2 regions of the Paenibacillus sp. FSL R5-0407 genome follow, and region 2 is predicted to be linked to the other one. Evidence: riboswitches for the same ligand, from Rfam matches in the RefSeq annotation. Region 2 holds a riboswitch; the other holds the start of a gene.
What was found. A riboswitch is a leader RNA that binds a small molecule or an ion and turns the genes downstream of it on or off. The one in region 2 is predicted to bind S-adenosylmethionine.
Positions count from the first base shown of each region.

Region 1: linked by a shared signal. The riboswitch ahead of metA (homoserine O-acetyltransferase MetA) and the one ahead of NYE70_RS12370 (methionine ABC transporter ATP-binding protein) in region 2 are both predicted to bind S-adenosylmethionine.

Region 1 covers NZ_JBBPAX010000001.1:24,828-29,040, forward strand. The annotation lists gene NYE70_RS00130 (HRDC domain-containing protein) at 1-23, shown strand, start outside; gene corA (magnesium/cobalt transporter CorA) at 92-1,027, opposite strand; SAM riboswitch class I at 1,448-1,575, shown strand; gene metA (homoserine O-acetyltransferase MetA) at 1,695-2,630, shown strand; gene NYE70_RS00145 (PLP-dependent transferase) at 2,649-3,836, shown strand; gene NYE70_RS00150 (trans-sulfuration enzyme family protein) at 3,829-4,213, shown strand, end outside.
Region 2 covers NZ_JBBPAX010000001.1:2,555,858-2,560,070, reverse strand. The annotation lists gene NYE70_RS12380 (COX15/CtaA family protein) at 123-1,067, shown strand; gene NYE70_RS12375 (Cthe_2314 family HEPN domain-containing protein) at 1,165-1,881, shown strand; SAM riboswitch class I at 1,976-2,134, shown strand; gene NYE70_RS12370 (methionine ABC transporter ATP-binding protein) at 2,236-3,261, shown strand; gene NYE70_RS12365 (methionine ABC transporter permease) at 3,261-3,929, shown strand; gene NYE70_RS12360 (MetQ/NlpA family ABC transporter substrate-binding protein) at 3,986-4,213, shown strand, end outside.

The DNA.
Region 1 (4,213 bases), 2.5 Mb from region 2:
AGCGTGCTCCTAAGGCGGGTTAAATCCTTCTAAAAAAGCCGGCAAGCGGCGAACCTGTTCATGGTTCGCCGTTTGCCGGCTTTGCTGAATTTTAGATCCAGTCCCGTTTCCGGAACAGATAGAACATTCCCGCTCCAAGCACGATCATAATGCCGAGGACAACATAGTAACTGTACTTCCAATGAAGTTCAGGCATATGGTCGAAGTTCATTCCGTAGATGCCGGTAATTAGCGTAAGCGGGATGAAAATCGTCGTAATCGCCGTAAACACGCGCATGATTTCATTCGCACGGTTGGCGATGGCGGCCTGATAAGCTTCTCGTAAGTTTCCTACGAGTTCCCGGAACGTATCGAAGTTTTCGGAAATCTTAACGGCGTTCTCATAGATGTCGCTGAAATATTTCTGCAATTGGTCGTCGATCAGCCGCAGGTCTTTTTTGTTTAGAATATTAATCACTTCTTTTTGCGGACCCAGCACTTTCTTAAGCCAGAGTATTTCGCTTCGCAGACCGATAATTTCGTTAAGATGGGACCGCTTGGTATGCATGAGAATGTCTTCTTCCAGCTTCTCGATCTTGACTTCGATCCGGTCACCGACGATGAAATAATTGTCAACCACAAGGTCGATAAGGAAATAAAGGAACCGGTCGGGCTCGCTGACCTCCTGTTCCCAGAGGATCGGCTTTACAGCCCGGAGTTCGTTGATTTTTTGTTTGGTTACGGTAATGATATAATGCCGGCCCAGAAAAACGTTCAGCGCCCGCAAGAAGATTTCCTCGTCATCATAACGGATACTGTTGACTACAATAAAATAGTGGTTGTCATAAGTTTCGATTTTTGGACGCTGCTCTTCTTCGGTAAGACAATCCTCCACCGCAAGATCGTGCAATGAGAACAGCGGCTGAAGCAGGGCCAGGTCTTCAACATCGGCATCGATCCAATAGAACCCTTGCTCAGGCGGTGTTGTTGTCATTTCTACATCTGCTACCGGAGTAAATACACCGGCGACTACATGACGGATTTTCATGCTCTTCACTCCCTTTCCGGCTGGAAGCAGCCGGTTATGCTCACTTTGGTCTGGCTGAGCACAGGAAGGTGATACAGCGGCGGTGCGGGAACGCCGAATAAGGCGTTTTATGAAAACACCGGGAAAAGAAAGTGCCCGTTATTACCCGCAGGGCGCCTGCTGATCGGTTTCCTATGCGATTGTTGCTTCAGGATAATACACTGCGGACTCGGGTCGCCTTCCATCCTCGGATTCACCTCTTTGTTATTAGGGATATAGTGCCTCTTAAACACTTGTCTAGTATAACGCCGGGGTGTGAATTGTTTCAAGCCAAAAAGTTGTGGACAAATAAGGGCATTTGGCTTGTGAAAATATACATTTCATGTATAATGAAAATCAGTATATTTAAATTTGATTACAAAACTAAATACTTAGACGATTTTCTTATCAAGAGTAGGTGGAGGGACTGGCCCGATGATACCCGGCAACCGGCGATACGTCGCACGGTGCTAATTCTTGCGGAACCGAGTAGTGCGATTTGTCGGCACCCGGTCTCTGAGAGATGAGAGAGGAGCATTCAGGAATAAATGATGACCTTTCTCTATGTTAAGAGTGAGGTCTTTTTTCTTGTCAACGCCCGCTTTCAGCAAGCAAAATTCCAGTCTAGTCGTCAGAAGGAGTGAAAATTATGCCGATTAAAGTACCGGATCATTTGCCGGCCAAGGAAGTGCTTACGAACGAAAATATTTTTGTGATGGATGAGAGCCGGGCCTATCAGCAGGATATACGTCCGCTGCGCATCGCCATTCTGAATCTGATGCCGATCAAGGAAACGACGGAGTCTCAAATCTTGCGTCTGCTTGGCAATACGCCGCTTCAGGTCGAGATCGTTTTGCTTCACCCCCGGTCACATACTTCCAAGAACACGTCCGCGGAACACCTGAACATGTTCTACAAAACCTTTGATGAAATCAGAGGCCGCCGCTTTGACGGTATGATTGTGACGGGTGCTCCGGTCGAACAGTTTGAATTTGAAGAAGTGAATTATTGGGAAGAGTTGAAGGAAATCTTCGAATGGAGCAAAAGCCACGTAACTTCGACGATGCATATATGTTGGGCTTCCCAAGCGGGTCTCTATTATCACTACGGCGTCCGGAAATTGAACTTGGAGAAAAAGTGCTTCGGCGTGTTCCCGCATACGGTCAACAATCCGCATGTGAAACTTCTGCGCGGCTTTGACGAAGTGTTCCAGGTGCCCCACTCCCGTCACACGGATGTCTCCCGGGAAGATATCGAACGCGTGCCTGAGCTTGAAATCTTGGCGGAATCCGAAGAAGCCGGCATCTATCTCGTAGCGTCGCGGGACGGGAAGCAGATTTTTGTAACCGGCCATTCGGAGTACGATCCATGTTCACTCAAATGGGAATACGACCGGGATGTCGCTAAAGGACTCGACATCGACTTGCCGGTCAACTACTATCCGAATAACGATCCTTCCAAAACTCCCGCTTCAAGCTGGAGAGCGCATGCTAATTTATTATTCTCCAACTGGCTGAATTACTATGTGTATCAGGAAACACCCTATGATATCGATCAATTGGCCGAATTTATTTATCAGATCTAAAGTGGAGGGGTATTCAAGGTGAAAGAGAACAAATGGCATTTGGAGAGCAGATTGGCACAAATCGGTTCGATAGAAGAGCCGGTCACGGGTGCGGTAAACTACCCGATATATCAAGCGACAGCGTTCCGGCATCCGCGGCTCGGTCAGAGCACGGGATTTGATTATTCCCGTACGAAGAGCCCGACCCGAACTGTACTTGAAGAAGCTTCCGCGGCACTCGAATGCGGGGACGCGGGATTTGCCTGCAGTTCGGGTATGGCCGCGCTGCAGACCGTATTCAGCTTGTTTTCCCAGGGCGATCATCTGATCGTATCGCTTGATTTGTACGGAGGAACTTACCGGTTGCTGGAGCGGATATTGTCCAGGTTCGGAATTAGCGCTTCCTATGTGGATACCAACGATTTGGACGCCCTTGAGAGCGAACGCAAACCGAATACGAAAGCGGTATTCATTGAAACTCCGACCAATCCGTTGATGATGATTACCGACATTGAGGCGGTTACTGTTTGGGCGAAGCGTCATCAGCTGCTGACCGTTGTGGATAATACGCTGCTGACGCCATATTTTCAGCGCCCGCTTGAACTTGGCGCGGATATTGTCGTCCACAGTGCGACCAAATATTTGGGCGGCCATAACGATGTGCTTGCCGGCTTGATTATCACGAAGGGTGAAGAATTGTCACGCGAGATCGCTTTTCTTCACAATTCCATCGGTGCAGTGCTCAGCCCAACCGACTCCTATCAGCTTATGCGCGGCATGAAGACCTTGGCACTGAGAATGGAACGCCATGAGAGCAATGCGCTCGCCGTCGCGAAATACTTGCAGCAGCATCCGCAAATCGCGGAGGTGTTCCATCCCGGACTGCCGGATCATCCGGGTCATGATATTCAAAAGAAGCAAGCGAGCGGCAATACGGGGATCTTTGCTTTTAAAGTAACCGATGCCCGTTATGTTGAGCCCGTGCTCCGGCACCTGGAATTGATTGCTTTTGCGGAAAGTCTGGGCGGAGTGGAATCGCTGATGACTTATCCGGCAGTTCAGACCCATGCCGACATTCCTGTGGAAATCCGCGAAGCGGTTGGTGTAGACGACCGGTTGCTCCGCTTCTCGGTAGGTATTGAGCATGCGGAGGATTTGATCGCGGACCTGGGTCAGGCACTCGAGGCAGCTCGGCTGGAAGTCGAAGGAGGTCAAGGGAATGAGTGATAGCGGACAATCTCAGCAAGGCGGATCGCCGGAATTACCGGCCAAGAAATTCGATACGAAGCTGATCCACTTCGGAAATGAAGTCGACGCCGCTACGGGGGCGTCCAGCGTCCCGATCTACCAGGCATCCACTTTCCATCATCACGACATCTTTAACCCGCCGGAATACGACTATAGCCGTTCGGGCAATCCGACCCGTCAGGCGTTGGAAGATTATATAGCGGTTCTCGAGGGCGGTTCGCGCGGATTGGCGTTTGCCAGCGGTATGGCGGCGATCTCGACCACGTTCATGCTGTTTTCGGCCGGCGATCATCTGATTGTGACGGAAGATGTATACGGCGGTACATATCGGTTGCTTACCAATATATTAAGCCGGA
Region 2 (4,213 bases):
GATGTTTGTATTTGTGAACATTTTGTCACAGTTTCTCTATGATTAGCTCTATTCGATCAGGTATAATGATTATGATTTATGGATGTTTGTATCTCCTTACACTGATATAGCGGGTGAGCATTTTGAATACGAAGCAATTGAAATGGCTTAGCTATATTTCTTGCTTAGTCATGTTCTTGGCAACACTGGGCGGAAGCGTGGTTACCAAGACCGAATCGGGCCTCGGCTGCGGCAATGATTGGCCTCTGTGCCACGGGAAATTCGTACCGGCCCACACGATCGCCTCCTTGATCGAATACTCGCACCGGGCAGTCAGCGGAGCCGCGGGCTTGTTGTCATTGGCGGCCTTTGTGGCGTTTTGGATGTACCGGAAGCAACGCCGGGATCTGCAGATTTATTCTTTTCTTGCGCTTGTATTTGTCATGGTTCAAGCCGTCATGGGCGCGATGGCGGTCATATTTCCTACGTCTTCGGCAGTCATGGCGCTGCACTTCGGCTTTTCACTGATAGCTTTTGCCAGCTCGGTGATTCTCGTCCTTGGCATTCGCGAAGATGAAGCCAGGGAGAACGGGAAGCAGCCCGCGCCGACCAAACTGTATGTTTCCCGCGGATTCCGTAATTTGACCTGGTTCGCTACAGCCTACACATACATCGTGGTATATATCGGCGCCTATGTGAGTCATACCGATTCCGCCGGCGGCTGTACAGGCTGGCCGCTCTGTAACCGGGAACTCATCCCGGAACTTTCGGGCGGTGTCGGCATCGCTTTTATTCACCGGGTTGCGGCTGCGCTGCTGTTAATCCTGGTAGCCACGGTCGGTCATTTTGCCTATCGTAAACATCCGGGGAATCGGGAAATCCGTTCACTCGGCGTAGCGGCCACCGTGTTGATCCTGGTACAGGTATTCACCGGCGCAAGTATTGTGTTCACGTTGAACAATTATGAAGTGTATTTGTTTACCTCTCTTGCCCATATCATTGTTTTGGCGGCCTTGTTCGGGGTACTTTGTTATATGAGCGTCAGAACTTGGCAGTTAAGCAGAAACAAGGACGGACGTGCTCAATAACATTGTGCAGGAATGAGCTTAGAGACATTCGGGAAGTGTTATACAATAGGCAGGGAGAACGGATACCCGGATTCATTGACGGAAGCGAGGAAACAATATGCTGCGAAGCTTGCTTGGCGAACCGCCAAGAGAAAATGAAGGTCTGCTGAAGGACGCTATCGACGCCATGGTACAAATGACGAAGCTGCTGCAAAAAGAAACGGAGCTTCATAAAGACCCGACCCATGATTTTCGGAAGCTCGAAATTTGGACGCTCGGTCTGATCGCTTCGCTGGATGAATTGGAGCAGTGTCTGCATGCGGCTTCCTTCTTTCGGAAGAAGGTAGTCCACGATTCGGAGGCGGATATGGATCCGATCGAGCGGGGCGATTATGCGCGATACGTATTTTTTTACAAGGACGGATTCATCCGCGTGTTTGCCACGCTGGACAAGCTGGGCACGGTGCTCAACGAGCTGTTCGATCTCAAAACCTCCAAAGTCAAAGCTCATTTCTCATACTTCACGGTGCTTCGGCAGTTCCGGTACATGAAGGTACATATGGAGCTGGGAGATCGGCTGGTTGCCATTAAAGAGAAGTATAAGGAACCGCTCGCCGTCTTGAGACAGCGCCGCAATACGGAGATCCATTACATGAATTCGGAAATGAAGGATGATCTTTGGCAGCGGCATCAGACTTTGCATGGGAAAATAGAGCTTGAGGATCTGGACCGTCATCTGCACGATTTGGAGCAAGGTTATCTCATGGTTTGCGAAACGCTGGAAGCGTCTTTTTCATACGCGAATCAGCGCTGGAAGAAGGTTTCGGGGAGATAGAATATATTTCCGATCGGGCTACGTATTTTTTCCTTTGACAAAACAGGGCAAAACTCCTATACTCTAAACTAGTTTCAGAAATAATTTCATATTTTTCTTATCGAGAGAGGCGGAGGGAAAGGCCCGATGAAGCCCAGCAACCGATTCGAATCAGGTAGGGAGCTACGGCCCCGTCATGCCGATACCGAATGTCATGGTGCTAATTCCTTCAAAATCGCGTTGTGCATGCATCGCAGGTTTTGACAGATGAGAAGGCATTGTCTTTACGTAAAGAGAGCCCTTTGAATCTGTGGGGCTCTTTTCTGTTTTTGCTGGATATACATGGAAAAATTGCGCAAACAGGAGGCTATAAGTTTGATTGAACTCAAACAGCTCACTAAAATATATGGCAGCAAAAAGAAGACGACCACCGCGTTATCCGGTCTTAACCTGAAGGTGAACAAAGGTGAAATCTTCGGGGTAATCGGGCACTCCGGCGCGGGTAAAAGTACGCTCATCCGCTGCATCAACTTGCTGGAACGACCTTCCCAAGGCGAGGTTTGGGTCGGCGGCACGGATCTGACCAAGCTGGGCAAGCGGGAGCTTCAACAGCACCGCCGGAAGATCGGTATGATATTCCAGCATTTCAACCTGCTGTCTTCAGCCACAGTATATGATAATGTCGCATTTCCGCTAACACTGACCGGGACTCCCAAGGCCCAGATCCAGGACAAAGTGAATGAACTGCTGGCTCTGGTCGGGCTGGAAGAGCACCGCGGGAAGTATCCCGCCCAGTTATCCGGCGGACAGAAGCAGCGGGTAGGCATCGCGCGGGCCCTGGCCAGCGATCCGGATGTGCTCCTATGCGACGAAGCTACGTCGGCCCTGGATCCGCAAACCACGGATTCCATTCTGAAGCTCTTGCTTGATATCAATCGGAAGTTCAATCTGACGATTCTGCTGATCACGCATGAGATGCATGTCATCCAGAGCATTTGCGACCGCGTCGCGGTCATTCATGAAGGGGGCATCGTGGAAGAAGGGCCGGTCACCGAGGTGTTCCTGAAACCGCGGCATTTCGTAACACGGGAGTTCATCAATCGTGACGCAGCCGGCTCGGCCGGCGAAGAAGGCTTGAAGCTGGCGGCATCGGTGCCTCATCCGGAATGGGCGAGACTGGTGAAGATCACATTCCTCGGCGCCAAGACCTATGAATCGGTGTTGTCCCAGGTGGTCCGGGAAACCGGCGTAAACTTCGCGATTCTGCAGGGGACGATCTCAACGATCAAGGACGTGCCGTACGGCAAACTGACGGTTTCCTTTGAAGGAGACGACGAGAAAGTGGAGCGGACGCTTGCTTTGTTAAGAGAACGGGATCTTGATGTGGAGGTGATCGGGTAATGTGGGGGTTGGACTTTTCTAAAATCGACTGGGCCGAAATGGGCACAGCTTCTACGGATACGCTGCAAATGATGGGCTATGCCACCCTGTTCACGTTTCTGATCGGATTGCCGCTGGGCGTGCTCTTATATACCTTTTCCCGTTCCAGTTCGCCGGTTCTTGGGTGGGTCTATCGGATTCTGTCCCTCATCGTCAACATTATCCGTTCCGTACCGTTCATCATTCTGATCGTTGCTCTAATCCCTGTTACCCGGGCGATTATGGGGGTATCTTCCGGAGTGGAAGGAACCATTCCGCCGCTCGTGATCGGAGCCGCTCCGTTCTTTGCCCGTCTCGTCGAGACGGCGCTGCGCGAGGTGGATCGCGGGGTCATTGAAGCTTCGCACGCGATGGGAGCTACGACCTTTCAGGTCATCCGCAAGGTGCTGCTGCCGGAATCGTTGCCCGGCCTAATCGCAGGCATGACCATTACCGCAGTTACCCTGGTATCTTACACCGCGATGTCGGGTATGGTAGGAGGCGGCGGACTCGGCGACTTGGCGATTCGTTACGGGTATTACCGCTACGAGAAGGAAGTTATGATTGTCTCCGTTGTTTTCATGGTCATCCTGGTGCAAGTGCTGCAAATGCTTGGTGACCGGCTGGTGATTCATTTTACGAGGAAATAAGGAAACCTTATATAGATTAAATCCTTATTCAAAAACTATTAGGAGGTCATACTGTTATGAAGAAATGGACTTTTTCGTTATTGACGCTGGCTTTGGTTCTGGTACTCGCCGCTTGCGGCAACAATGCAAAGAACGACAACTCCGCGGCAGGCAATACGCCGGCTGCAGGGAACGACGCCGCGAATACTCCGGCTGCAACCGAACCGGTTAAACTGGTCGTTGGCGCAACCGTACCGCATGCGGATATTCTCAAGTTTATTGCTCCGAAGCTGAAGGAAGAGGGC